Regions from separate parts of the Halomonas hibernica genome, predicted to be linked through region 1. Evidence: riboswitches for the same ligand, from Rfam matches in the RefSeq annotation. Region 1 holds a riboswitch; the other holds the start of a gene.
What was found. Region 1 has a riboswitch for thiamine pyrophosphate ahead of FKN99_RS07270 (SLC5/6 family protein). Riboswitches for the same ligand answer to the same signal wherever they lie in the genome.
Positions count from the first base shown of each region.

Region 2: it holds a riboswitch for thiamine pyrophosphate, as region 1 does, so the genes downstream of both, thiM (hydroxyethylthiazole kinase) here and FKN99_RS07270 (SLC5/6 family protein) in region 1, are expected to answer to the same signal.

Region 1 covers NZ_VIFN01000003.1:258,382-272,911, reverse strand. Annotated here, with positions in the region: gene FKN99_RS07300 (translocation/assembly module TamB domain-containing protein) at 1-2,697, opposite strand, end outside; gene FKN99_RS07295 (DUF3581 family protein) at 2,806-3,513, shown strand; gene FKN99_RS07290 (potassium/proton antiporter) at 3,642-5,381, opposite strand; gene FKN99_RS07285 (hypothetical protein) at 5,493-5,879, opposite strand; gene FKN99_RS07280 (CoA-acylating methylmalonate-semialdehyde dehydrogenase) at 6,107-7,606, shown strand; gene FKN99_RS07275 (hypothetical protein) at 7,669-8,361, opposite strand; TPP riboswitch at 8,627-8,731, shown strand; gene FKN99_RS07270 (SLC5/6 family protein) at 8,721-10,109, shown strand; gene corA (magnesium/cobalt transporter CorA) at 10,106-11,074, shown strand; gene FKN99_RS07260 (zinc-binding dehydrogenase) at 11,152-12,330, shown strand; gene FKN99_RS07255 (proline racemase family protein) at 12,354-13,391, shown strand; gene FKN99_RS07250 (DUF1289 domain-containing protein) at 13,426-13,662, opposite strand; gene arfB (alternative ribosome rescue aminoacyl-tRNA hydrolase ArfB) at 13,689-14,105, opposite strand; gene FKN99_RS07240 (D-2-hydroxyacid dehydrogenase family protein) at 14,177-14,530, opposite strand, start outside.
Region 2 covers NZ_VIFN01000005.1:175,291-189,820, forward strand. Annotated here, with positions in the region: gene FKN99_RS09875 (metal ABC transporter substrate-binding protein) at 1-650, shown strand, start outside; gene FKN99_RS09880 (LysR family transcriptional regulator) at 647-1,519, opposite strand; gene ampC (class C beta-lactamase) at 1,667-2,830, shown strand; gene FKN99_RS09890 (cupin domain-containing protein) at 2,963-3,628, shown strand; gene FKN99_RS09895 (DUF6164 family protein) at 3,625-3,990, opposite strand; gene gloA (lactoylglutathione lyase) at 3,992-4,525, opposite strand; TPP riboswitch at 4,754-4,849, shown strand; gene thiM (hydroxyethylthiazole kinase) at 4,874-5,674, shown strand; gene thiE (thiamine phosphate synthase) at 5,674-6,288, shown strand; gene FKN99_RS09915 (LysR family transcriptional regulator) at 6,285-7,205, shown strand; gene FKN99_RS09920 (DoxX family protein) at 7,292-7,708, shown strand; gene FKN99_RS09925 (DODA-type extradiol aromatic ring-opening family dioxygenase) at 7,812-8,549, shown strand; gene FKN99_RS09930 (D-alanyl-D-alanine carboxypeptidase family protein) at 8,672-9,973, opposite strand; gene rplQ (50S ribosomal protein L17) at 10,305-10,691, opposite strand; gene FKN99_RS09940 (DNA-directed RNA polymerase subunit alpha) at 10,731-11,726, opposite strand; gene rpsD (30S ribosomal protein S4) at 11,847-12,467, opposite strand; gene rpsK (30S ribosomal protein S11) at 12,480-12,866, opposite strand; gene rpsM (30S ribosomal protein S13) at 12,919-13,275, opposite strand; gene rpmJ (50S ribosomal protein L36) at 13,399-13,512, opposite strand; gene secY (preprotein translocase subunit SecY) at 13,563-14,530, opposite strand, start outside.

The sequences.
Region 1 (14,530 bases):
ATTGCGCACGTTGAGTAGCCTGCCGAGCCAGTCGCTTTCTCGAGCACGGGCTAAAAACAATCTGGCGACCAAGCCGGTGTCGCGCATGGCCAGACGCAGCTGTGTGGACAGGCGAATGGGGTCATCCCAGGTAAGCTGTGCGTCATCCATGGAGAGCTGCACCCACCAGCCTGCGTCCTGAGCGCCTTGCTCGCTTATGCGGAACACATTTTCCAAGCGCAGAAATGAGTCATTAGCCGTAAAACGCCGTGCCTGTAAATCGCCTTCAGTAAGTTGTAAGTAGAGTTCGATATCGCCACGTAGCCGCTGATCAAGAAGGGCGAGGTCGGCGCCAAACGCACGTAGGGTCATGTTGCCTTGGGCGCTCATCCCCTCCAAGAGCCACTCGCTGCCCAGGCTTGCCTGACCGCCAAGCAGGCGAAGGCCTGCATCTGCAGGCAAGTAGCGGTTATAGCGCGTAAAGTCCGGCACTTCGGTAATCGGCAAGTCTATTCGGGTAACAAAGTATTCTGCTTCTGGCGATATGAGCACGTTGCTGAGCTGGTCTGTCTGGGTGGTTAAGGCAAAGTGACGCCCCTCTACATGAGGTTGGTCATCACCGTTACGCTGTAGCGAAAAGCGCGGAATACCCAGCGAAAGTTGTGCCTGTTCGGGGCTGTCGATTTGCGCGGTTAGCTCGCCGCGCCCGCTGGCCTGGTAGTCTAAAAATGCGACTTCAAGCTGGTTGGCATCGATACGCAGCCGAGTAGGTGCCAACAGGCGCTTACTGCTAAAAGAGCCTTGGGCGAACAGTTGCCCATTGCCAGACAACGAAACGCCGTGATCTGTGGGTAAAAAGGCGTTCAGAAAACTCAAGCGCTGCACGCTGCCCTCTAGCTGAAACTGCCCACTGGGAATCTCGCCACGCCGCTGAAAGCGGCCTTCGCGAACCACTAAGATACTTTCCAGGCGCTCTTCGGGCTGTGTGTCATCAGCGACCTGCCAGCGTAAACGGCTACCACTGATATCAATGCTTGTGCCATCGGTAGCGGCCTCGCGTAGTTGCAGTGAAAGCTGCATATCGCTAGTGAACAGGGTGCTCTGCTCATCACGTTGCCAGCGGGTAGTGAGCGAATCGCCGGTTAAGGTGAGCGCTCCGCTAAGCTGTTCAGGGGTAATATGGAGCGTTCCATTACTTTGCGCTTGGCCGCTGACCAGGTTAAACGGAGCCGGGTCCGGCAGGTAGGTGGCAATATACGGTTGCAGGGCGCTAATGCTGGCCATGCGGGCATCCTGCCAGTGAAGTGTCGCGGTGGCGTGGCTGCGGGCTAATACGGGTTCGATAGGACTTTGTGCTACCAGGTCAAGTGTCGCGTCGTTAAGCAGTGTTTGGTCAGCGTGGGAGAGTGTTGCCTGGGAGAAACCAAGTGTCGCGTCCACCATCGAGGCGTCCTTTAGCTCAGCGTTAAGTATGCCTTGCCCTTGAGCGGTCATATCCAGTGCGTTGACCGCGATTGCGTCTGCCTCGACCCGCAAATGGGCGCTATGGGCGTGAGTGTCGCGAACGCTAACCCTGGCCTCTAAACGGCCATTGCCGGATAAGCGAATGCCCTGCCCCTCCAGCGTATTGGCGAGGTAGCGGTCCATCATGTCCAGCCGGGTAATGGTGCCTTCAAGCGCCAGCTCAGCATCCGTGGGTGGAGTTAGTTGGTCCAAGCGCTGGTTGGCCATATCGCTTTTAAGGCTTAAGGCGGTATTTACCGCATAGGGCTGTGTATCTGCCAGCGTGACATCCTGCAGGCGAGTCTCAAAATCAATGTGGTGATCGGCTACGCGTAGCTGGACGCTTCCTCTACCGGTTGCTGTGTGGCGTGGGGGCGGTGCATCTGCCTCTCTCCAGGTCGTTGGTTGATCGTGCTCTAAAAGCGTTCGCTCATCCAGCGTTAAACGTAATTCAGGTGCCTTCAAAGTAAGCAGGCTGCCTGGTTTAAGTGTGCCTGAGACCAGTTCAATATGGCCCTCCAGTGCGCCGCGGCCGTCCAGGAAAAGCCAGGGAATGGCCTCCAGGTAGGGCATGAATACATTCCAGGCATCTGCCTGCGCCTTAATATCAAGTGTTGCGGAAAGTGCCGCTAGCAGTTCAGGGTTAAGTGCACCCGTGGCCGGGTCCGTGGGCGTGATCTCATCAAGCGTTGCAGTGGCTTCAAGGGTTATGGCGTTAACCAGTGTGGCGTGGTCACTTGGGCGTATCAGGCGGCCTTCTGTGATTGCCAGGTTCACATGAGGTATGGCCAGGTTTTCACGGCTAAGGGTTGTATCAGCCACTTCTAGCGTGCCCTGCGCTTCAAGGGCGATATCACCCACCGTTAAGCGGCGGATTCCTTCGGCCTCTAATGCCTTGATATGTAACTCGCCGCGCAGTAGCGACCATAACGAGAGTGTGAGCGTGGCATGCTCGGCCTCAATTGCCATCGGTAGCGCATCGTCTTCACGGGCAAGATAAAGGTTGTCTACTTCCCAGCGTCCAGGGTGGCGGCTAGTTCCTTGGCTCCAGCGAACCTCAATACCTTCAAACTGAGAAATTCTTTCCGGTAACCACTGACTATTCAGCAACCAGTAGCTGCCCACCAGCCAAACCGTTATGATAAACAGGCTACTGATCAAGGTAGCCAATACAACGCGGGATAAGCGCTTTTTAGTAATGTTCGTGTTTGACATACTCGCTTCCTGGCAGGTGACTCCTGTTGGCGCGCGTTTTATGGCATTATGCGCGACGCTGGATAGTTATGGGTTTTCGATTTCAACGCTAGGCAGGCAGCAAACGCCATGTTCAAGGATTTTTACGCGCAACACGGAGAGTATGTAGTGGTCTCCGCCGAGCAGGCCAGCCGTTTCGCTAAAGGCGTGGCAGGTGATTACAACCCGATCCATAATCCGGGTGCGCGACGTTTCTGCGTGCCTGGTGACCTGTTGTTTACGCTAATACTGGTAAAGTTCGGGCTGTCGCGGCAAATGGAATTTCGCTTCACCAATATGGTAAGTGCTGATACGCCACTGCTCTTTAGTGAAGCAGAAAATGGTGAGCTTCACGTAAGTGATGAGAGTGGAAAATGTTATTTACAGGTGGTTCGTGATGGCGAGACGACCCACGATAGTGCTGCTATTGAAGCCTTTGCTCGCTGCTATGTGGCGTTCTCAGGCAAAAATTTCCCGCATTATTTAAAGCCGCTAATGGAAAAGCATGGGGTAATGTTTAACCCTAAACGCCCTTTGGTTATCTACGATAGCATGGGTTTTTCATTAGAGCGTTTGGATGGGTTTACACCAGGACTCGCCTTAACGCGCTCATCGCTTGATGTGCAGGGGAAGCGAGCAGACGCATTGCTTGAGTTTTCCATTGAATCGAAGGGCGCTGCAATCGGTGTCGGCTCTAAAAAGCTGGTGGTCAGTGGCCTTTGTCATTATGACGCCGCTGAAATGGCCGCCATTGTTGATGAGTTTTACCGGCTTAAAGCCGCCTACGAAGCTGCCTGAGTTGTTTCTGCAGAGCTAGTCCAGCAAGAACGGGTTCTGAAATGCGATTCTTGCAGGACATTTTTGCAGCACGTTGAAGTGTTTCTAAAGGCCACCCGTTAATAGCGGGTGGCCTTTGCGTATGGGTATCAGGCGGGGTGTTGCTCTACAGTGAGTTCTGGCTGACTGATGGTCAAACCTACCGTGGTAATGCGCCCATCAAGTACGCCTTGAACGGAGAGGGTCACGTTTTCCAACGCTATTGAGTCACCTATGCGTGGTTCGTCCGTCAATCGCTCACGCAGAAGCGCGTCTAATGTGCAGTGCATATCACGGTCTAGCGTAATGCCATAGGAGTTAAATACTTCGTCGACGTTGGTGTTGCCTTTCAGATGCAATATTTGATTGGGGAGTTGGTAGTGGTCGACCGTGGCTCCCTCCGCAAAAATACAGTCAACAAACGGCAGAACCTGTGGACGCAGCACGACAAACAAGTGATCGCCTGGCTGTAATTGGGTGGACCCACGCGGTGGGATAACGTCTTTGCCACGGGTGATCATGGCCACCACTGTGCCGTCAGGCAGTGCGAGTTGCGATAAACGACGGTTGGCTGCACGAGTAAAGTCACCTAGCCGATATTCCACAATGTCGGCGTCAACATCCTCCAATGAGGTAATCTCCAGGCTGGCGGCAGGCACAACAGGCGGTGGTTCGGTAAGTTTCAGTTTGCGCGCCAAGTAAGGCAGCGTAGTGCCTTGAATAGTGGCAGAAATTAATACCACGAAGAACACCACGTTGAAGATAAGTTCAGCGCCTTCCAGGCCGAAAATCAGTGGGAAAATAGCCAAAATAATGGGCACTGAGCCACGCAGGCCTACCCAGGCAACCAGCCCGGTTTCGCGGTTCGTAAAACCGAACATTTTTAGAATGGGAGTGACGGCGAGTGGGCGAGCCACCAAGGTTAATATAGCCGCAATCATCAGGCCTTCCAGCCATACATCCAGTAGGGAAACAGGATTAATCAGCAGCCCAAGCACCACGAACATGACGATCTGACTCATCCACGCTAATCCGTCATGAAACAAAAATGTGCTGCGCTGAAAGGCAATCGGGCGATTGCCGATCATGACGCCTGCAATAAAAATCGCCAGGAAACCACTGCCTCCAAGGTTCGCAGCAACGCCAAAGGCGAAGAGCCCACATGCCGCAACCAGAACGGGATAAAGGCCCGATGTGACCAGATGAATACGGTTAATAAGTTGAACGGCTGCCCAGCCGACCAGCAGGCCGACGGCGCCACCTACCCCGATTTGCAGGATAAAGAGTTTTAACAGGCCCACTCCAAGGGGCATATCGTTAACCAGTACTTCAAGTAATCCAATGGTTAAGAAAATCGCCATCGGGTCGTTGGATGCGCTTTCAATTTCAAGCGTAGACTTGAGCCGTTGATTAATATGGATGCCAGCATTACGCAGTAATGAGAAAACCGCAGCGGCGTCGGTGGAGCCGACGATGGCACCTAGTAATAAACCATCCAACAGGGGGAGCTTTAGAATATAAGCAGCAGCGACCCCGGTAATCATTGATGTGATCAAAACACCGAGCGTGGCCAATAGGGAGGCTGGCTTCCACACCAGGCGGATTGAGGCGAGGGGCGTTTGTAAGCCGCCATCGAACAAAATCATTGCCAGTGCCAACGTGCCCAGCGCGTGTGCCAAACCAGGATTATTAAAGTCGATACCGCCAATGCCTGCTTCCCCCGCAAGCATACCGGTTCCTAAAAACAGTACGAGTACCGGCATACCCAAGCGAGCTGACAGCTTGCTTGAAATAATGCCGACCAGTAGCAGGATGGCTGCTAGTAAAATAAGTTGGTCCACCAGAAACATACGCACGATTCCTGAAATAACTTGATATGGCCAGACCTTTTAATAATAAATGCCTGGTGTCATGTACGTGGCAAAGAGGCGTTACGCGCCTCTGTTAACCGTCGTTATTTGTTAAGCGTAGGGTGGTGCTCTGCAGGGAGGAAGGCCGCCTGGTAAGCCTGGGTTCGATGAGCCAAGGGTATTCAATACGCAGTGATAAACGGCAGGCGCAATACCAGGCCATCTTTCATGGGCGGGCAGAGCCACCCCGGTATCATTTTGAATTACTACCGGGTTTTGGCGTCGCTTGTCATGGTCCAGGCTAAGGCGATTAAGTGGGTTAGCCAGTACGATCAGCGGCTTGGCGTGGTCTTCCAGGGCTGAGTGATGAACTGGCTCAGCAGCCCGCGGCATCGCCTCGTGAGGAGCGGCGCACCACAGCAATAGCGCCAAGCTCCAGAGGCCCACTTGGCCGAGCCGGAGAGACGTCATAGCGGTGGGCATGTATTGCTGAGGCAAAGAGACATCTCCTGGGTGCGCCGTATTATCATCCCTTATTGGGAGGGGAGGTCAAGCGGTTAAACATGCGTTTGCACTGTCTTTGGCGTCTTGTCATCGCTAATCGGGGTTGTCACTAACCGTATTTGACGTTTACGTTAACTTGCTGATATACCCTATTCTTGGCCCTGGGGCAGCTATAGAGACTGCCTCTGTTACAAACACAATCATAATCAGGAGCAAGCGTAATGGCCGTTCGCGAAATTCCCATGATCATTGATGGTCAAGCCGTCCTGTCTCAAAGCCAGGAGTGGCGTGATGTGGTTAATCCGGCGACCCAAAAGGTGGTTGCCCGGGTGCCTTTTTGCACGGCAGAAGAAGTAGAGCATGCGATTGCAAGCGCCCATCATGCGTTTAGAGAGTGGCGCAAGGTACCGCTTGGAAAGCGCATGCGTATTATGCTGGCGTTGCAGGCACTGATTCGTGACAACACCGATGAACTAGCCGCCTTAATCACCGAAGAGCATGGCAAAACGTTGCCAGACGCCAAAGGTGAAGTAGGGCGAGGTCTGGAGGTGGTCGAACACGCCTGCTCGATTACCTCGCTCCAGCTAGGAGAGGTGGCCGAGAACGCGGCAAGCGACGTCGATGTTTATACGCTACATCAGCCGCTAGGCGTAGGGGCCGGTATTACGGCCTTTAACTTCCCGATCATGCTGCCCTGTTTCATGTTTCCGCTGGCCATCGCTACAGGCAACACCTTTGTGTTGAAGCCTTCTGAGCAGGATCCCAGCTCGACCATGCGCTTGGTGGAGCTCGCCCATGAAGCCGGTGTGCCAGCTGGGGTGTTGAACGTGGTGCACGGCGGTCCTGAGGTTGCCAACCAGATTGTCGATCACCCAACGGTTAAAGCGCTATCGTTTATTGGCTCAACCCACGTCGGCTCATTGCTTTACAAGCGGGCGGCAGATGCGGGTAAGCGTATGCAGGCGATGATGGGGGCGAAGAACCACTGTGTGGTTATGCCCGACGCAAATCGCAGCCAAGCCATCAACAATCTGCTGGGCTCAGCATTTGGCGCCGCAGGCCAGCGCTGTATGGCTAATTCGGTCGTGGTGCTGGTCGGTGAGGCGCGACAATGGATTGATGATATTGTGGATGCTGCAGGCCAGATGAAAGTGGGTCCTGGCACCCAACAGGATGCCGATTTAGGGCCGCTGGTATCGCCTGCCGCCAAGGAGCGGGTGTTAGGTCTTATCGAGACCGGTGAAAAGGAGGGCGCAACGCTATTGATTGATGGGCGTAACTGCCAGGTACACGGTTATCCGAAGGGCAATTTTGTGGGACCGACGTTATTTACCGATGTGACTGCGGAGATGACCATTTACCGTGAAGAGATATTTGGGCCGGTACTCTGCGTTGTCAACGTGGAAACACTCGACGAAGCGATTGCGTTTATTAATGCTAATCCTAACGGCAACGGCACGTCTATCTTCACGAATTCTGGCTGGGTGGCGCGGCGCTTTGGAACTGATATAGACGTGGGGCAGGTGGGTATCAACGTGCCAATCCCGGTGCCGGTTGCCTATTTCAGCTTCACTGGCTCACGTGCTTCAAAGCTCGGCGATTTAGGGCCAAATGGAAAACAGGCGATCGCCTTCTGGACGCAAACCAAAACGGTAACGGCACGCTGGTTTGAGCCTGAAAACGTTTCAAGCGGTATCAATAGTACTATTGCATTAAGCTGACGCTTACTTACTAAGCAGTCACTGGTTCTTGTGGGGGCCAGTGACGTTGTTGTACTCAAGGCTTAAAAATCATTCAGCAGGCTCAAGCTTTCTTCCAGTAGCTTTTCAATCGGCTTAAGTTGGCTTTCATGCAATACGAGTAGAGACGGCGCCTCTTTTGGCTGTCCGACAAGGGGCACTAAAAGGGCGAACTCACTCTCCTCTAGATGAAATTCATGAATTTCACGCGGGCCTAAGGCCGTTTGGCATTGGGAGCAGCGGTAGACATCGTCCTCGCCATACACCAACCGGTGATACATTTTAAAAAGCGTATAAAGTGCCAAGCCGCCTTCAAGCGCAGACCAGCGTGCGGGCGTTTTGGGTATATCGTCGGTGACCTCTTGCCCTTCGGCTTTGGCATCGGCGATCACATTTGCTAAAGGCATCGCCAAAATGGCAGGGTCTTCAGAGGGTAGCGGAGCGTTTTGCTTCGTGGCCTGGTCGAAGTCTTTCACCGCGCGCTTTACATCATCTAGCGTATTTAAAACGTAGTCAGCATGCTGTAAGTCGCCAGGCTCGCAGCTACCGTTCTCCCAGCCATGGATCACGCGTAGCGTCATGTCTCCTCGTGACATGGGGCGGGCCAGCAGCATATAAAGCATTACGCGAACGTGAAGCTGGCGCTCATCGGTATTGTTTTCAAACGCACGGTAGGGGTCAGCAAACAGAGTATTGAGCCGCCCTTGCGTATGCTCCTTGGCTTCGGTGTATGACATAGTGGTTTCCTGTAAGCGCGTCGCTTATTCTCCTGTGCGACGCTTGTAACATTAATGTTTTATAACACTAATGGCAGTAAGCTACTTTTATTTTGTAATGCTTTGACTCAGTTTACAGCAGCTTTTGTTAGTCTAGACAACGTTGTAGCGAATGAATAGCAGAAGTAAACCGTTTTCCTGTTAGCTATTTAGCGGCTAGGATACGGCGCGAGTAGCTGCTCATTTTGACGGTTAGCTCGCTTTACATCAGGATACGCTCTCAATTCACTGTCGCCAGGGGAGCCACGTTGCGTGGCTGAGAATGCTATGACGCAGACCCTGGAACCTGAACCGGTTAGTACCGGCGGAGGAAGTGCGACATGCCATACCTAACGTCAGCCGTGCTGGGCGCGGCGCTCTGTTGCTTTGCATTTTTAGGCCTTAAAGCCCGTGGGCGTAAAGGCTCATTGGATGACTTTGTAACCGCTCGTAATTCACAAACCAGCACCACGCTAGGGCTCTCTTTTGTTGCATCTGGTATGGGCGCCTGGATTTTGTTTGCACCGCCAGAAATTGGCGCTTTTATTGGCCCATTGGCCTTGGCAGGCTATGCCCTTGGCTCCTCACTGCCTTTTATCGTCCTTGGCTTTTATGGTCCGTCTATACGCCGGGCTCTCCCTGAAGGGCGGAGCATCGCTGAGTTTGCCGAGGCGTGCTATGGGCGCGGAGTGCGCCACTGGGTAACGCTGGTTTCCGTGGTGTATATGGCCTGCTTTTTAGCCGCTGAATTAACCGCTATTGGAGCGATCACCTCACTGCTTTCTGATGTTCCGTCGAGCTGGGTGATTATTGGAGTAACGCTCACTACGTTGCTTTACACGGTAAGCGGTGGGCTGCGCGCAAGCCTGGCCACTGACCGTTGGCAGGCATGGTTGCTGCTTGCACTGTTAGTGGTGGTTTCCAGTGTCACCGTTTGGCACTTGCCTGCCATGCCGAGCAGTGCGGCATGGCCCTCTATCGCCACTTCTGATGCGCTTAGTGTGGCACTAACGCTTGTCATCGCGGTTACCGCAGCGAACTTGTTTCACCAGGGCTACTGGCAGCGGGTATGGGCGGCACGTGATGATCACAGTTTGGCCCGCGGGGCTTGGGTAGGAGGGGGCGCCACGGTCATGATCGTTATGGTGATTGGCGGTTTGGGTATGCTTGCTGCCATGAACGGTGTTCCGCTGGGCGAACCGCCCATGCCTTTTTTTGCACTGCTCAATAACGCGCCACCCTGGCTAGCTATAACGGCACTAGTGCTTGCCGTTACATTGGTGGCGTCCAGCGTAGATACGCTACAAAGCGGTATTGCCTCACTGATCGTGTCGCGCAGTGAACAGCCAAGCGTTTCTATCGCGCTCACACGCTGGATGACCGTTTTGCTTATGGTGCCTGTCGTGGTTGTCGCACTTCAGGGTGTGTCTGTTTTACGTCTTTTTCTAATCGCTGATTTAGTCTGCGCTGCAACCGTGGTACCCGTACTGCTGGGCTTGTGGCGGCGCATGACGCCCCTTGCGGCTATCGGTGGCGGCATGGCGGGTCTATTGGGTGCGATCTTGCCTGGGTGGATGAGTCACGCCAGCATAAGCGAAGGGATAATGGCGGCAAGCTTTCCGAACAGTGTACCCACACTAGCGCCGTTTCTAGGTGCGTTGTTAGCTTCCACGGTGGTAAGCGTGTTATTAGCGTATTTAAGAACCCCCTGGAACCAAGGACAGTTATGATTCGCAGTATTTTGACGACCCCTGATGGCGAAACCCATGAAGGGAACGAAGAGCTTTTTGTCACATGGCAGAATACCCCCGGCAGTCATATATGGATCGATATGCAGGGGGAATCAGCAGAATCTGCTGAGCGGCTACTGGGTAAATTTGAGTGTCACCCCATGGCTATTCAGGATGCCCATAAAGAGCGCTTACCACCCAAAATAGAAGAGTTTGATAACCACGCACTGATTATTTACCGCGGTATTTCATCTTTTGATGCCCAGCTAAACTTTGTTCCTCAGCAGGTCTGCTTTTTTATTGGTGAGTGCTTTCTAGTGACGCTACATCCAGGCGTTGCCATGAGCATTGAGCGGCTCTTTAAGGAGCACGGTAAGACGTTATTAGCGAAATCACCGGAGCAGGTGGCGCTCAAGGTGATGTATATCTCTGCTGGGTATTACATTGATAGCCTGCTTGAATTTGAAGCGGAATTAAGCGATTTAGAAGATGAGTTACATGAAAATGGTAACGATGTATTAATGCGCAAAATTACCATGTACCGCTCCCGGCTGGTTAAGATGCGGCGCGTGTTTAATTATCATAAAGGGATTACCCAAGAGTTAACTGTCTACGACTATGAGCACGTCCCGCGTGAGGAAAATGAAACGCTGCATGCCATTAACGATGTTGCCGAACGTTTTGAGCGGCTTTATACGCTTACTCAGATGTATTACGACATTTGCGGTGATTTAGTAGACGGTTACATATCAATCTCGTCGCATCAACTGAACATTACAATGCGCGTTCTAACGGTCATTACGGCGATTTTTGTTCCGTTAACGTTTGTTGCGGGTATCTACGGGATGAACTTTGACTACATGCCGGAGCTGCACTATCGCTATGGCTACTTCTTCATTTTAGGCATGATGGCAGGAATCGGTGGCGTGCTGATTTGGGTGTTCAGGCGAAAGGGCTGGTTCTAATTCAGCAGGCTTTTAAGGGGTAGCAAGAGTTTGCTATGGTCGGCTAGTCTTATTCCTTTGTATCAAGGAGCCTGACAATGCCTGAATCTACCGCCGTTTCTTCTACGATGGCTGCCATGCTCTTGGTCGGGCATGGTGGCGTCGAACAGCTGCATTATCGTGAAGACGTCAAAACGCCGTTGCCCGGCCCAGGTGATGTTCTGGTCCAGGTGACGGCGACCGCGAAAAACAATACCGACCGTAAAGCGCGTGAAGGCCTGTATCCCACCAAAGAGAAAGGCGACGTGACGTCCTTTGCCATGGGTGGCACGCCCACCTTAACGTTTCCGCGTATTCAGGGGGCAGATGTAGCCGGGCGTATCGTCGCGGTAGGCGAAGGCGTGGATGCCGAGCGTATTGGCCAGCGCGGCCTGCTTGATTTCAATATTTATGCGGATGAGCGCCGGGATATCAATCTCACTCCCGACTACTACGGCCATGGGGCCGATGGCGGCTACGCTGAGTATATTGCGGTACCCGCAGACCAGTTCCACTCCATTGATAATCCCGAACTCCGCGATGCTGAGCTAGCCGCGATGGGCATGTGCTCCTATCAAACGGCGTACCATATGATGACCTCGGCACACATCAAGGCTGGCGAGCGCGTGTTGGTAAGCGGTGCCAGCGGTGGCGTAGGTACCGCGCTCATTCAACTGTGCCGTATTGTCGGTGCTGTTCCTTATGCGGTCAGCCAGCCTGATAAAGCCGCTGCGCTGCAAGCGTTAGGCGCCGAAGCCGTTATTGACCGTGGCGACCTGCCGACCTTTGTTGAGCGCGTCTTAGAAGCCACTGGCGGAAAGCCAATTGATGCGGTGATGGACTTGGTCGGCGGCGAGATGACCGACCTGTTTATCGATACCATGATTGTTGATATGCAGCACCGCCAATCCTATCCGCGCCTTTCCATCGCAGGGGCCAGCGGCGGTAATCTCAGTGAGATCATGTGGACGCGTATTTACCTTTATCAGGTGCAGATATTTGGCGTTTCTCACGGTACTCGTGAAGAAGCCGAGCAGCTAATCGCCTGGATTCGTAGTGGTGAACTCAAGCCTGTTCTCCATGCGGCGTTCAAGCTTTCTGAACTGCATAACGCCGAGCGCTATTTTGTTAATCGGGGCAGCAATTATCTCGGCAAAATTGTCATTGTTCCAGATGCGCAGTGGGATACCCACGGCGCACCTTTTGCACTAACAAACGCTCAGGAGCAACGCCTTTGAAAAAGATCCATACGCTTCAATTAATGGATACTCATGCGGGGGGCGATGTCAGCCGAATCGTAACGGGCGGGATTGATGCTCTGCCGGGCGCCACGGTGCGGGAGCAAATGGAGTACCTGCGCGATGATGCCGATGGCTTGCGTCGCTTGCTGCTGGAAGAGCCCTACGGTATTCCGGAGATGTCGGTGGACTTACTGGTGCCAGCGACGCACCCCGAGGCCGCTGCGGGTTATATCATTATGGAAGTCATGGGCTACCCGATCTATTCAGGCTCCAATACCTTGTGTACGGCAACCGCGGTGCTCGAGTGTGGGATTGTACCTAAGCAGGAAGGCATTCAGCAGTTTTCGTTGGAGGCCCCGGCAGGCCTGGTACATATTGAAGCGCGTGTGCATAACGGTGTGGTCGAGTCGGTTACCTGTGAGGGTTTGCCCAGCTATATTGATACCTACCGCGATACCGTCCAGGTGCCTGGTATCGGCACCGTGACGTACTCTGTCGCCTATAGCGGAGGCTTTTACGCGTTAGTGGATGCTGCCGAGCTTGGTTTTAAGCTTATTCGTGAGGAAGAGCAGGCGCTTTCGGCCTGTGCGCATAAAATTGTTGAGGCCTTGCAGGCTCAGCGCGGCTTTTCCCACTACACGCTGGGTGATGTAGGCCCGTTGCCTTTCCTGCATTTTATGGGACCCGAAGAGCAAGTGGGTGAAGGGTATGTACGCTCTCGTTCAACAACCTACGTTCATCCGGGTGTGATTTGTCGCAGTACTACCGGCACCGGCACCTCCGCCAGGCTAGCGTTAATGAACTACGAAGGTCGACTCAACATAGGGGATAAACTGGAAACGGTCTCGCTACGTGAAACCGGGTTTATTGGCACGTTTACAGGGACTCATCAGGAAGGCGCCTACCAGGTGGTTGAAAATACGATTACCGGGCGCAGCTATGTGCTGGCTCAGTCGGATATCGTGATCAACTGTGATGACCCTCTGGTTTCCTGCGGTGAGCTGCACCATATTTTGAGCGACCGCCACTCTGTTAACCACCAATCTGTTAACCTCTGATCTGTTAATCAATACCCTGTTAATCACTGCTCTGTTAAGTCGGGTGGCTAATCTCGGTTAACGCGATATCGAGATAGCCTTGCGCTTCCAGGCGCTTCCAGGCGCTTCCAGGCGCTTCCAGGCGCTCCCAGGCCGGGGCTTTTTCGGCCTCGGTCATTTGGCCCCAATAGGCAATTTCATCCAGCGTACGGCCACAGCCTTGGCACGTATTTGTCGTGTCTAGCTGGCAGTGCTGGATGCAAGGAGAGAGCGGTCGGGAAATGGTGGTCATGCGCAATTCAATCGACTCAATAGCGCTTACGAAGAGGAAACTTTACCACGTAGCGATTTGATTTTTCCTTTGCGGGTCTTGTGGTCAACGCGACGTCGCTGGGAGCCTTTGGTGGGTTTTGTCGGGCGGCGTACCTTTTGCTGCCGAGTCGCGCTGATGATCAATTCTTTCAGGCGAGCAAGGGCATCTTCTTTATTAAGCTCCAGCGTGCGATAACTTTGCGCCTTGATAATCACCACACCCTCTTTACTGATGCGTTGATCATTGAGTGCTATCAAACGTTCTTTATAAAACGGCGGCAGGGTAGAGCGTGAAATATCAAAGCGCAGATGTACCGCTGACGCCACTTTGTTGACGTTCTGACCGCCTGCACCCTGAGCGCGAATTTGGCTAATATCAATTTCCCAGTCGGCCAAGGCAACATGGTTGGAAATAGTGAGCATCAAGTCCTCTGTGTCACAGGTGAGTAATAAGGCTAGCACACTTGACACAGAGGTGGTCGCAGCGACGGAGTTTAAGAGGCGAGATTAGTGACCGGCTCACCGTTGCTAAACGCGACGACATTCGCAAACGCGTCACCAAAGTAGAGCTCGTAGCTATCTTTTTCGACATAACCCAAGTGAGGCGTCGCTACGCAGTTGGGCAGGGTGAGCAGAGGATCGTCGCAGGTCGGCTCGCTATCGAAAACATCAACCGCCGCGCGTCCTGGCCTGCCTGCTTCGAGGGCGCTAACTAATGCACCTGATGCAATTAACGGTGCGCGACTGGTGTTTACCAGAAGCGCTGTGGGTTTCATGCAGGCTAAATGGTCAGCGGTCACAATACCCCGCGTTTCATCGTTTAGGCGCAGATGTAGGCTAAGCACATC
Region 2 (14,530 bases), on a different contig from region 1:
ATGCGCATGGTGAATTTGATCCTCATGCCTGGCAGGATATGGCCCAAACGCGGATTTACGTTGCCAATATCCGTGACGGCCTGATTGAGGCCGATGAGGCTAACGCCGATGAGTACCGGGCTAACGCCGATAACTACCTGGCCAGCATGGCAGAAGTCGATGCTGAAATTCGTGAGCTCATCAGCGAAATCCCGGCCTCAACCAGCGTGATTACTGGCCACGACTCCTTTGGCTACTTCTCGAATGCTTACGGCGTCAACTTTTTGGCACCTACCGGCTTATCAACCGAAGTAGAACCCAGCGGCGCCAGCATGGCCGAGCTGGTGGACGTGATCAACGACCAGAACGTACAAGCCCTGTTCCATGAAAACATGACCAATCCTGCGGTCATTCAGCAACTTTCTGAAGAGACGAGCCTGCCGATTGCCGGAACACTGTATGCCGATGCGCTCTCTTCCGAGGGCGAAGCGAGCACTTACCTTGGCATGATGCGCCACAATGCGGTAGTGCTGCACGAAGCACTGGCCCAACCGGGCCATGATGACCATGCGCATGACGGCCACGACCATGCACATGACGATCATGACCATGATCATGACCATGATCATGACCACGGGCATGATCACAGCGAGCATAGCCATAGCCACTAGGCATTGGTTGCCAGGGTCAGCCACTCTCTAAAACAGGCCATGGCCTGGGTTTCTGGCCGCGACTGTAAGCGCGTCAGCCAGTACCCGCCTAAACTCACCGCGGTGCTGAACGGTTGTACCAAAGCACCGCTGGTGAGCGGGCGTGAGAACATTGAAGGCGGCGCCAGGGCAATGCCTACACCCTGCTGTGCGGCTTCTATCATGGCAATAGAAGAGTCAAACACGATACTTCTTGGCACAGAAACACTGCCTGATAACCCCGCCGCCAGTAGCCACTGCGTCCACTCATCGGTGCGATAAGAGCGTAGCCATGTTTCACCCACGACATCGGCCGGCGTCTTTAGCCGGGTGGCGATGTCAGGCGTGCACATGACCGACAGCGAGGCTGGCAACAAAGGCTGGGCCGCAATACCGTGCCAGGCGCCTGTTCCAAAACGAATAGCAAAGTCGAACCCTTCCGCGGCCATATCCGTGCGATTGTTATGGGTCGAAAGGCGCAGATCAATAAACGGATAGCGCTCCTGAAAGTCAGCAAGCCTGGGCAGCAACCAGCCGACGGCGAACGTGCCCACCGCGCCCACATTCAATACCTCCCGGTAGTTCTGCTCGCCTAATTGATCCAGCGTGTGCGTAATCTGATCAAAAGACGCCTTGAGGACCGGCAGTAACATTTCGCCCTCTTGCGTTAACATCAGCCCGCGCGGCAGGCGGGTGAACAGCGCTACCTTCAACTGGCCTTCCAGCAATTTTACGTGATGACTTACGGCCGCTTGCGTCACGCATAGCTCGGCAGCCGCTCGGGTAAAACTCAGGTGCCTGGCCGACGCTTCAAAGGCGCGCAGGGCTTTTAGTGGTAAGTAGGGACGCACGATACAGACCCCCAAATTTTTCTAATGGCTTATGCAAAATATCGCTGTTTGTCACCTTGTACGGTTCGCCGTAACGTAAGCAACGAATCAGCGGGGCCAACACCCGATGTTAACCAACAACACGTAACGGGTTTTCTGATGAACAAGATGTTAACAGCAAAAAATGCGCTTATTGTGGCAGGTTCGTTTCTTATCAGCGCTTTTGGCTATGCGAATGATGATCCACGCAGTCTGCCGGTGGCGTCGGTGGTCAACGACACTATCGTAGCCTTGATGGACGCGCACAGTGTCCCGGGCATGGCCGTAGCGGTGAGCGTTAAGGGCACGCCCCATTACTTTAATTATGGGGTCGCCGATCAAGAGGCTGGCGTGCCGGTAACCACCGATACGCTGTTTGAGTTGGGTTCCGTCAGCAAGACGTTTACGGCGACGCTGGCGGCTTACGCTCAGGCCAGCGGTGCTCTGTCACTTTCCGACCCCGCCAGCCAGTACCTGCCAGCCCTTGAAGGAAGCGCCTTTGATAACATCAGCCTATTGGAACTGGGCACCTACACGGCGGGTGGGCTGCCGTTGCAGTTTCCAGATAGCGTCAACAACGAAGACGACATGGTCGCCTACTACCGCCAGTGGGCACCGACGTATGCGCCAGGCACTCATCGGCTCTATTCAAATCCGAGCATTGGATTACTCGGTTACCTGACCGCCCAGCGGCTTGGAAAACCTTACGCCCAGTTGATGGAAGCGCACGTGTTTTCAGCACTCGGCCTTGAACACAGCTACCTGCAGGTACCTGAAGACGCGCAGGCGAACTACGCCTTCGGGTACTCAAAAGAGGATGAGCCGATTCGGGTGAACCCCGGCGTACTGGATGCAGAGGCCTACGGGGTAAAGTCGAATAGCGCCGATATGCTGGCGTTCATTAACGCCAACATGGACAGCTCAGCGGTGGATGAACCGCTGCGCGAAGCACTGGAAGCAACCCGGATGGGCTACGTCAACATGGGCGATATGACCCAAGGCCTCGGTTGGGAACGCTATGCCTACCCTGTGTCGCTTGACCAGCTACAAGCAGGCAATTCGCTGGAGATGGTGCTGGAGGCTAACAAGGCCGAGCAGCTTCAGACACCGCTACCGGCAGATGACGATGTGTGGTTTAACAAGACGGGCTCAACCAATGGCTTTGGCGCTTATGTCGCCTTTGTACCCAGCCAGCAAATAGGCATCGTGATGCTCGCCAACCGCAATTATCCCAACCAGGCACGTATTGAGGCCGCCCACCATATTCTGACGACGCTTGCGGCGACGCCCTGAAAAAAACCGCCTTTATGCAACGAGCCTCCCTAACGGCTCGTCATTAAAGCGCTCTTTTATGCATTGCATTTTGGGTGGTGGATAAGGAGACTTGCACTACCGCGATCCCCCCCACTGCAAAGAGCCAATACCATGCGCCTTAACGCCGACTTTAGCCACTTTGCCTGCGTAACGCCGGACCAATATCAATGGGTCGATTCGCCCAGTGCAGGCGTCACGCGCATGATGCTTGATCGCATCGGCGAGGAAGTCGCCAGAGCGACCAGCCTGGTATGCTACGCGCCCAACAGCCAGTTCACCGCACATACCCACGACGGCGGGGAAGAGATTCTTGTACTAGAGGGCGTGTTCGGTGATGAGCACGGCCGCTACCCTGCGGGCACCTATCTGCGCAATCCTATCGGTACGGGCCACACCCCGCACATAGGCGATGAGGGCGCGCTCATCCTGGTGAAGCTTCACCAGTTTGCAGCCAATGACACTCTTCAACTGGCCGTACCTGCCCACCGTTTACCTTGGCAGCCGGACCGTCGCCCAGGCATTACCTATAAAATGCTGCATACCTTTGGCCAAGAGCGCGCCAGCCTGGAGCGGTGGGAGGCGGGCGTGACGATTGTCTACCCAACGCTGGGCGGTGGCCTGGAAGCGTTTGTTCTGGAAGGCACCTTGTGCGACGGCGATACCGAATACCCGACGGGCAGCTGGTGTCGCTACCCTCCCGGCGCCGCTCCCCAACTTAGCGCGGGCAGCGAAGGGGTCAAGCTCTACTTAAAACGCGGGCACCTGCGGCTTGATTAACGTGTCAGGCCAAGAAATGGCAACAGCGTAAGCAGTGCCACCATGACGACCGCCACCATTACCAGGGTGACCTGAAAGGGATGCGCCGCCAGGCGGCGCCATAAGGTAGGTGCATCGCCTTGGCTCACGGCCTCGGCGTGCGCTTGCCGAGCCTTGGTGAAGCGCTCGGCTTGATACACCGCCAGTGCTGCTTCGGCCGCCTCACGCTGGGTTTCATCACGCAGCCAGATCGCGTCCACCCCTAAGCGGAAAAAACCGGCCTGCGTTTCATAGGTATCAAAACCATGTTCTGCCAGTAGTGAGCGGACTTCCATGGCTTCTTCATCGGTAACGTAGCGCAGCCGAAACAGCAAGTGTGCCATATCAGTCGCCCATCGCCGCCATTAGGTCGGCCTGGATAACTTCGATCCAGTAGCCGTCCGGGTCTTTCACAAAAATGACGCCCTGCATTTTGCCTTGATCCGCCCGCTTTATGAACGTCACATCGTGCTCATCAAACCACGCCTGGGCCGCTTCCAAGTCCGGCACGCTAAAGCAGATATGTCCAAAGCCCTGCGGTTCGGCATTGCCATCGTGGTAGGCAAAATCGTCCTGGTCTTCTGTGCCCCAGTTATGGGTAAGTTCTAACAGCCCCTTTTGGCTGAAGGTCCAGGCGGTACGCGCCTGGGTATCTTCCGGCACCTGGTCGTTGGCTTCCAGGTTCGCCAGAAAGTAGAGCGAAAACTGCATCTCTTCGAAATCCAGCCGACGCAGCACCTGCATGCCAAATACCTGGGAGTAAAAGGCCAATGAACGCTCGGGGTCTTTCGCCCGCAGCATCGTATGGTTTAAGCGAAACCCTTGGGTTTGCGCAGGGGCCGGACGAACGCCTTTATGCTGTTCACCTTGCAAAGTCATCTTGGGCTCCTTGTGGGAATTATGCTGTTAAATGAATTGATTGAGCGGTTATCTTTGACAAAAACCATACCGTGTACAAGCCTATCGCTAACCGTTTCACACCGCATGATGCCGTTGTGATGACATACCATGAGGGCAGAACAGCCATTATTCCAGCCCCGCTTACCCTACCGGCCTCCCCTTACACATCGTCTGCGCTTTACAGCACCGCCCAAGGCAAGGATAGTAGCCTGACGACAGGGGCGCTTGAGACGCTCAAGCTGAGATGCACCCTTAGAACCTGAACCGGATAATACCGGCGTAGGAAGTCGCGGTGTCATCACACCCGATCTACGCTGTGAGGTGGCCATGACATCACTCCCGCTGAGCGACGCGCTTTCCGCTGTACAACGCACCACGCCGTTAGTGCACTGTATTACCAATTTTGTAGCGATGAACAGCACAGCTAACTGCCTGCTGGCTGTCGGCGCTTCCCCTGCCATGCTGCATTCAACTGAGGAAGTCGCTGAGTTTACTCGCTTGGCCGGGGCACTTTCGATCAATATCGGTACGCCTTCACCACACTGGGCAGAAGGTATGCAACTTGCCGCCAAAACGGCCAACGAGCACAATACCCCCTGGGTATTGGACCCGGTTGCAGTGGGCGCCACTTATTACCGTCAAACGCTTTCACAAACGCTATTGGCTTTTAAGCCCAGCGTGATCCGTGGCAATACCTCAGAAGTCATGACGCTTTCCGGCTTGACCCACGCGGGCCGTGGGGTGGATGCCACGGCCTCTACGGATGAAGCGCGTGAGGCCGCCATTAACCTCGCCAAGCAGCAGCGCTGTATTGTCGCGATGACCGGCGTGCAGGATTTTATTACCGATGGCACTCAGCACTGGCGCTTGAGCGGCGGACACGCGCTTATGCCGCGTGTCACTACGCTTGGCTGCGCGTTAAGTGCCACCGTTGCCGCCTTTGTAGCGGCCAGCCCCGGAGCTCCCTTGAACGCCACGTTAGCCGCACTTACAAGCTTTGCTATCGCGGGTAGCCGCGCTGGACAACAGGCGGCAGGCCCGGGTAGTTTTCAGGTAGCCCTGTTGGACGCCTTGTATCAGCTAACGCCTACAGACGTCCGTCAGTTTACCGGGCTGGAGGAAGGATAATGCGTTTTGATCTTTCGCTTTATCTGGTCACTGACGCTCAACTCTGTCAAGCCGCAGGGCTAGAGCGCACCGTTATTGAGGCCGTCAAAGGGGGCGTCAGTTTTGTTCAACTGCGCGATAAACACGCAAGCGATACCGACATGATTGAACAGGCCAGGCGCTTGAAAGCCGCCCTGGCGGGTAGCGGGGTACCACTGGTGATTAATGACCGCTTGAACGTTGCCTTGCAAAGCGGCGCCGATGGGCTGCATGTCGGCCAAAGCGATACAGCGGTTCAAGAGGCACGGGCGGCCATGGGGCCAGAGGCAATTATCGGGCTTTCGATTAATACGCTTGAGCAGCTTCACTCAGCCCCCGTGGCCCTGCTCGACTACGTGGGCCTGGGCCCGGTGTTTACCACCCAAAGCAAGCAGGACCATGCTAAACCGTTGGGGTTTGAAGGCCTGGCTCAATTAGCCGCGGCCTGCACCTTGCCAAGCGTGGCCATTGGTGGGCTCAAGGCTGAACACGCCCAGCAGGTCGTTGCAGCCGGTGCCAATGGCCTGGCGGTTATCTCCGCCATTTGTGGCCAGCCTGATCCTTACCAGGCCGCACGGGCGTTGGCTCGGCCATGAACCAGCTCGATCATATTGCCGCTTTTGTCAAAGTTGCCGAGCTTGGCAGCTACACGCGGGCCGCTGAAGCATTGGATCTTTCCCGCACGCGGGTATCACGTATTGTCATGGCCCTTGAAGAGACGCTCGGGGTGCGGCTTATTCAGCGCACCACGCGGCGCCTGCATTTAACCGCCGAGGGCGAGCGCTACCTTGCGCATGCCCAAGCGATTTTACAGGCGCTTGATGAGGCTGCCGCCGACGTAGGCAGCGGTGTTTCTGAAATAAGCGGCCGTTTACGCATCAACGGCCCCATGAGTTTTGGCATGCGCCACCTCTCCCCGCTGGTGCCGCGCTTTATGGTGGCGTATCCTGGCCTGGACGTACGCCTGGACTTAGGTGACCGCCGCGTGGATCTTCTCGAAGAGGGCTACGATGTGGCCATTCGTATTGGCAACCTGCCCGACTCAAGCCTGATCGCCAGGCGTCTGACGCGCTGTCAAATGCTGTTTTGCGCATCCCCGGCGTACCTTGAAACCCATGGCGTGCCGGAAAATGCAGAGGCGCTTGCGCACCACCGCTGCCTGCGTTACCGCAGCGATTTAGCCAATAGCAACTGGCGTTTTGAAAATATGACGCTGACACCCCAAGGCCCGCTTGAAAGCAACAATGGCGATGTTTTAACCCATGCCGCCGAGGCAGGTATCGGTATCGCTCATCAACCCAGCTTTTTGGTAACGGAGAGCATTATCGCTGGGCGCCTGGTTCAGGTACTGCCGCACATCCCTCCCAAGATGCTGGATATTCATGCCATTTACCCTGCGCGACGCTTTTTACCTGCCAAGGTAGAGCGGTTTATTGAGTTGTTAACGGATGCCTGGGGTAGCCCGCCTTACTGGGAGCAGGAGATGGGATTGTCGCCTATTTCGCAACAGTGATGTTTGGTACGCGTGGATTATCTCTGCCGTCAATGAACGTAAAGTGTCCCCATTGAACTTTCATCACTGCCCAATGGAGATACCCCATGAATGCATCTTCTTCCACCATGAGCACAAACCTTCAACCCCACGCCATCGCACTGCTGCGACTATCACTTGGCGTGATGGCACTCGCCCATGGCCTGACCAAGGTGTTTGTGTTTACCCTGCCGGGCACGGTCGCCTACTTTGAGTCAATGGGCCTGCCAAGCGTTATAGCCTACTTAACGATTCTGGGCGAAGTTGGCGGCGGTCTGGCCTTGATTCTGGGTATTTATACGCGCTGGATTAGCCTTGCAATGATCCCTCTGCTACTGGGTGCTACGTCCGTGCATCTTGGCAACGGCTGGGCGTTTACCAACGCTGGCGGTGGTTGGGAGTTCCCGGCATTCTGGACCGTTGCCCTGCTCGTGCAGGCAGGTTTAGGCGGCGGCAGCTTTACACTGAACCGCCGCGTTAGCTAATCGCGTTAGGCGCACCCAAACGAGTTTATCTATCACCTTTTCTCCGCCATGCCTTTGCTCGCGCCCTGGTCACTGCCAGGGCCTTCTGCCAGGAGACGTTGTTATGCTACCCAGTCTTTTTATATCCCACGGCTCTCCCATGCTGATCCTCACCCCTACGCCTGCCCATCACTTTTTACGTTCGCTGGGCAAGCGACTGACGCCCAAGGCGATCATTGTGGTTTCGGCGCACTGGGAAAGTCAGACGCTGAAAGTCAGTAACAGCCCTTGGCCAGAAACCCTTCATGACTTCGGCGGCTTTCCCCGCGAACTGTTCGAGCAGCAGTACCCAGCACCTGGCGAGCCTGCACTGGCCAACCGCTTGGCCAAATTACTGGGCGCCTCAGAAGTGGAACGAGGGTTTGACCACGGCACCTGGGCACCTCTTTCGCTGATGTTTCCCAAGGCGGATATTCCTGTCGTTACGCTATCGCTGCCTGTGCGTTGGTCCAACGACAAGCTGGTTGAGCTGGGTAAGCGCCTGGCGCCACTGCGTGAAGAAGGTATTCTGGTGATCGGGTCGGGCAGCCTGACCCATAACCTTTACGAAACCATGCCGCTTGATAACCCAATGCCCAACTGGGTCGGCGCTTTTGCAGAGTGGGTCGACACCCAGCTTGTGAACAATGACCGTGAGGCGTTGCTTGCCTGGCAAACGGCCCCCGAAGCGAGCAGGAATCATCCAACGCCCGAGCATTTTCAGCCGTTACTGGTAGCCATGGGCGCAGGCGGTGATGTCACACCGCTCCACCGCAGCGTTGAGCATGGCGTGCTGGCAATGAACGCGTACGCCTTTGCCTAGCCTAAGCGATTGCGCGCGTACGTGTGCACTGGTGAAAAGCCGTAGTGGGTCGTGACATCAACCATAAAAAACCCCACCAGCTCATAAAAGCTGATGGGGTTTTTTGACATTTAAAACAAGGCTTAAAGGCTTGCGTTGACCACCATGCACTCCATGCCTTGCAGTTGTAGTTCACGGCAGGCTTCACGGGCGCGGTGCTCATCCAAAGCCACCAGGCGAGCACGGTATACCGGCGTTTGGCCTTCAAGCGTATCCACTTCCACGCGTCCGGCCAAGTTTTGCGTTAAGCGCTGGGCCGCTTGTTGGGCCAGCTGTTGAGCCTGCCCTTGCTGGCTAAATGCACCCACTTGGATACCCCAGGCGCCGGTCGGGGGAGCTTCCACCAAGCGCTCTCTTTGAATAAAGTCCTGCAAAGGGTCAGCGTTAGACGCGCGGGACGCCTCGGCCGGGCCTTCAACAGTGATCGTGGCCAGTTGCTCGTCTACGCTGGTATTGGGGGCAGGTGACAGCGTGGTCGTTTCAATACTGGCAAGCATTTGGCTTGGCGCAGGTGTTGGCGCCTTGGGGGGTGCCACGGGAGGTGTAGAACCACCAAACCCCATAAACTCCTGAGAGAAACTGGTATTGGCGACCCATGTACGCTGATCGCGCAGCTCAGCGCGCATAAAGCCTCGGTCGAGTAAATCGGCCATATGAGTATCACGCGATGAAGAGCTAAACCCTCCCATCACAATGGCAACCAGCCGCCGGCCATCATGCACCGCTGTCGTCGCGACGTTAAAGCCAGAGGCACGAATAAAGCCGGTTTTTAAACCATCGGCACCGGGATAGTCGCGCACCAGCCGATTATGACTGGTGTGGCGCTTGTCGCGATAAGTAAATTCCTGAAGACCGAAGTAATGGTAATACTGTGGAAAATCCTGCATGACACGCACCGAAAGTGTGAGCATGTCCCGCGCGGAGGTAATTTGCTGGTCATCAGGAAGTCCCGAGGCGTTGCGGAAGGTCGTGGCTGTCATACCTAACTCTCGCGCCTTTTCGGTCATAAGCCGCGCAAAGCGCTGCTCGCTACCGCCCAATGCTTCAGCCACCACAACGGCGACATCATTCGCCGAACGCACAGCCAGGGCGCGGATAGCGGTATCGACAGGAATCGTACTGCCCGCAGAAAGCCATAATTTGGTAGCGGGCATGGCCGCGGCCTGGGCAGAAACAGCGAGGGGCTCATTGAGCGTTAAAGTGCCACTTTCCAGCGCTTCAAAGGTCATGTACAGCGTCATCATTTTGGTCAGCGAAGCAGGATAACGCGGTGCATCCACATTTTCTGCGTATAAAACTTCACCGTTATCAAGATCGACCACAATACCTGCGTAACGTGGATTCGCCTGCACGGTCGAGGTGGTGATGATCAATAGCAGTAACATCGTTACCGCTAGCCATGCCCTCGACGCCTTGTTATCGTTTACTCCCCTCGTCACCATGTCTGCCCCTTGATGATTCATTTACGCTGGAAACGAGACGCACACTTTTTCCTCGGCCTGCACGCGTACACCCCCGCATTGAATAATGCGCCATGAATCAGTTCCCAAGGGTAAACAACTGCAGCGCCAATGGCCCCGTCAATTCACTCTAGACTAGCACGCTCGTCGGACAATTTAACGTTTATAGCGGCATTACTCGATACGCCAGGCATAAAAAAAACCGACCCAGCTGGGTCGGTTTTCATTCTGCTTTAAAGAGGCAGCAACTAAAGATTTACTCTTCAGCAGCGGCTTCTTCAGCAACCGGACGGTCTACTAGCTCAACGTACGCCATAGGCGCGTTGTCGCCGGTGCGGAAACCGCACTTGAGAATACGGATGTAGCCACCCGGACGCTCGGCGTAACGCGGACCCAGCTCATTGAACAGCTTGCCAACGGCTTCTTTGGAACGTGTGCGAGAGAACGCCAAACGACGGTTCGCAACGCTATCCTGCTTGGCTAAGGTGATCAGCGGCTCGATAACGCGACGCAGTTCCTTGGCCTTGGGCAGGGTTGTCTTGATGACTTCATGTTCGACCAGCGAGACAGACATGTTCTTGAACATGGCCTGACGATGCGAGCTGGTGCGATTCAGATGACGACCACTCTTACGATGACGCATGGTTGTAATTCCTTACCAAACTGGGACTCAAGTCGACACTCACGCGGTGGCCTTGTCGTCCTTCAGGCTAGCGGGCGGCCAATTTTCCAACCGCATGCCGAGGGACAAGCCGCGCGCCGCCAAAACGTCCTTGATTTCATTCAAGGATTTTTTACCGAGGTTCGGTGTCTTCAACAGCTCAACTTCTGTGCGCTGGATAAGATCACCGATATAGTAAATATTCTCGGCTTTTAGGCAGTTCGCGCTGCGAACGGTCAACTCAAGATCGTCTACGGGGCGCAATAGGATTGGATCAACGTGATCTTCTTCCTCTTCGACTTCCTGCTCTTTATCAGCTTCAAGGTCGACGAAGGCGGCCAGCTGCTCTTGCAGAATGGTCGCACTGCGACGGATAGCCTCTTCCGGATCCAAAGTACCGTCGGTTTCCAGATCGATAATCAGCTTATCGAGGTCGGTGCGCTGCTCAACACGAGCGGCTTCAACCGAGTAGGAAACGCGGCGGACAGGGCTGAAGGTGGCATCCAGCTGCAGGCGGCCAATAGCACGGGTCTCTTCATCAGAGCCACGGGCGTCAGCCGGTTCGTAGCCACGACCCAGCGCTACCTTAAGCTGAATTTTCAGCTCGGCACCTTCATTGACGTGTGCAATGACGTGGTCCGGGTTGACGATTTCGACGCTATGATCAAGCGCAATGTCGCCAGCAGTGACGACGGCTGGGCCCTGCTTGTTCAGCGAGAGCACCGCCTCATCGCGGCTGTGCATCTTGATCGCAACATCTTTCAAGTTCAGGAGGATTTCGATGACATCTTCCTGCACCCCTTCGAGCGCACTGTACTCGTGCTCTACACCCGCAATTTCAGCCTCTACCACGGCAGCGCCGGGCATAGACGAAAGCAGAATGCGACGCAGTGCATTCCCCAGGGTGTGACCAAAACCACGCTCGAACGGTTCGAGAACGATTTTGGCATGATGTGCGCTGATTTCTTCGACCTTGATGTCGCGAGGACGAAGAAACTCTGTCACTGAACGCTGCATATGAACACCTTTCAGGCTGCCAAACGGATACTGAGTTCTTAAGAACCGTACTCAAGAGCATCTGGGCGGTTAGCTTTGCTATCCCGCCCAGGCTTCAAGAAGCAGATTAATTAACGCCGCTTACTTGGAGTACAGCTCGACGATCAGGTTTTCGTTGATGTCGGCAGTCAGGTCACCGCGTTCAGGCAGAGCCTTGAAAGTGCCTTCCATCTTCTTGGCGTCGATTTCAATCCAGAGGATATCGCCACGGTTGGCCGCAATGGTCAACGCGTTTTGAATACGTGCCTGGTTCTTCGCCTTTTCGCGAATAGCAACAACGTCACCCGGCTTCACTTGGTAGGAAGCAACGTTAACGGTGCGGCCGTTCACGGAAATCGCCTTGTGGCTAACGAGCTGACGCGCTTCAGAGCGAGTCGAGCCGAAACCCATACGGTAGACGACGTTATCCAGTCGGGATTCAAGCAACTGCAACAATACTTCACCGGTCGCACCTTTCAGGCGAGCAGCTTCTTTGTAGTAGTTACGGAACTGTTTTTCGAGTACGCCATACATGCGACGTACTTTTTGCTTCTCACGAAGCTGCAAGCCGTAGTCTGAAAGACGCTGACGACGCTGGCCGTGTACACCCGGGATTTGCTCGGATTTACACTTTTTCTCGAAGGGAGTCACGCCACTCTTCAAAAAGAGATCGGTGCCTTCACGACGAGACAGTTTGCACTTCGGTCCAATATAACGAGCCATGAATCTGTCTCCTTAAACGCGGCGTTTCTTAGGCGGACGGCAGCCATTATGGGGAATGGGCGTCGCGTCTACGATGCTTTGCACGCGGAAGCCTGCGGCATTGAGTGCGCGCACGGCGGATTCACGACCGGGACCTGGGCCTTTAACCAGTACGTCTACGTTTTTCACACCATACTCGGCTGCAGCAGTCGCTGCACGCTCGCTTGCTACTTGAGCAGCGAACGGGGTGCTCTTGCGAGAACCACGAAAACCCGAACCACCGGCAGTTGCCCAAGAAAGAGCATTGCCCTGGCGGTCTGTGATCGTCACGATCGTGTTGTTAAAAGAGGCATGGATATGCGCAACGGCGTCCACTACCTGCTTTTTAACCTTTTTACGGTTACTACGCGGGTTAGCCATGTTGATGTCTATTCCTGTCGTTACGCCGGCTCTCTATTAAAGAGCCTGCGTATTATTTGCGGATCGGCTTACGCGGGCCCTTACGGGTGCGCGCGTTAGTCTTGGTCCGCTGACCACGCAGCGGAAGACTACGACGATGACGCAGACCACGGTAGCAGCCTAAGTCCATGAGACGCTTAATGTTCAGCGTAACATCACGACGAAGGTCGCCTTCTACGGTGTACTTACCAACTTCAGCACGCAGGGTATCCAGCTCTTCGCCAGACAGGTCCTGGGCCTTGGTAGTCGGCGCGATACCAGCAGCAGCACAGATATGCTGCGCGCGAGTACGGCCAATCCCGAAGATATAGGTCAGCGAGATCGCCGCATGCTTGTTGTCCGGGATATTGACGCCTGCAATACGGGCCATCAGCTTACTCCGAAATTTGAGCGGCTTGCTCGTTTATTCATCTACAAAAGGCGCAACAGCATACCCCTTTAAATGCCCTAAGGCAAGGGGTATGCCGAACACCCACTTAAAACAGCGTAGGAATTAACCCTGACGCTGTTTGTGCCGTGGTTCGATGCAGATGACGCGAACAGCGCCATTGCGTCGAATGATCTTACAGTTACGGCACATTTTCTTTACGGAAGCTCGAACTTTCATCGTTCTTTCTCCAAAAACGGCTCGCGGCGCGCCAATCGTAAGGCGGCGCCTCAGCGCGTGATGCCGCCGCTACCGTAGCCTTTCAGGTTGGACTTCTTCATCACCGAGTCATACTGATGCGACATGAGGTGTGACTGCACCTGGGCCATGAAGTCCATGATGACCACTACCACGATCAGGAGCGAGGTACCGCCAAAAAAGAATGGCACATTCCACGCAACGATCAGGAACTGGGGCATCAAGGAAACCGCAGTGATATATAGGGCACCGAACAAAGTCAGACGAGTCATGACTTTATCGATATAGCGAGCGGTCTGCTCGCCGGGGCGAATGCCCGGCAGGAACGCACCTGACTTTTTCAGATTGTCAGCTACATCCTTCGGATTGAAGACCAGCGCTGTGTAAAAGAAGCAGAAGAATACCACTGCCGCCGCGAAAAGCAAGATGTAAAGCGGTTGCCCAGGGGCTAATGCTTGTGATGCACGCTGTAACCACTCCATACCTTCACCTGCACCTACCCACTGACCAATAGAAGCCGGGAAGAGTAGAATGCTGGACGCGAAGATGGCAGGAATAACACCCGCCATGTTCACTTTCAAAGGCAGGTAGCTGCTTTGGCCTGCATACATCTTGTTGCCCACCTGACGACGTGGGTAGTTCACTTTCAAGCGGCGTTGACCGCGCTCAATGAACACCACAAACGCGACGGTGGCAATACCTAGCACTGACAGCGCTAACAGCGGAAGGACATTCCAGGCCCCTTCGTTACGAGCAAGTTCAAACGCTTGCCCCACGGCACTGGGCAGCCCAGCGACGATACCGGCGAAGATCAGCAACGAAATACCGTTGCCAATACCCTTCTCGGTAATCTGCTCACCTAGCCACATCATAAACACCGCGCCTGACACAAACGTAATCACGGCGGTGAAATAGAAGCTGAAGTCAGCGCTGTAAGCGATGCCTTGGCTAGCCAGACCGACCGACATGCCGGTAGCCTGGACAAGAGCCAGTATCACCG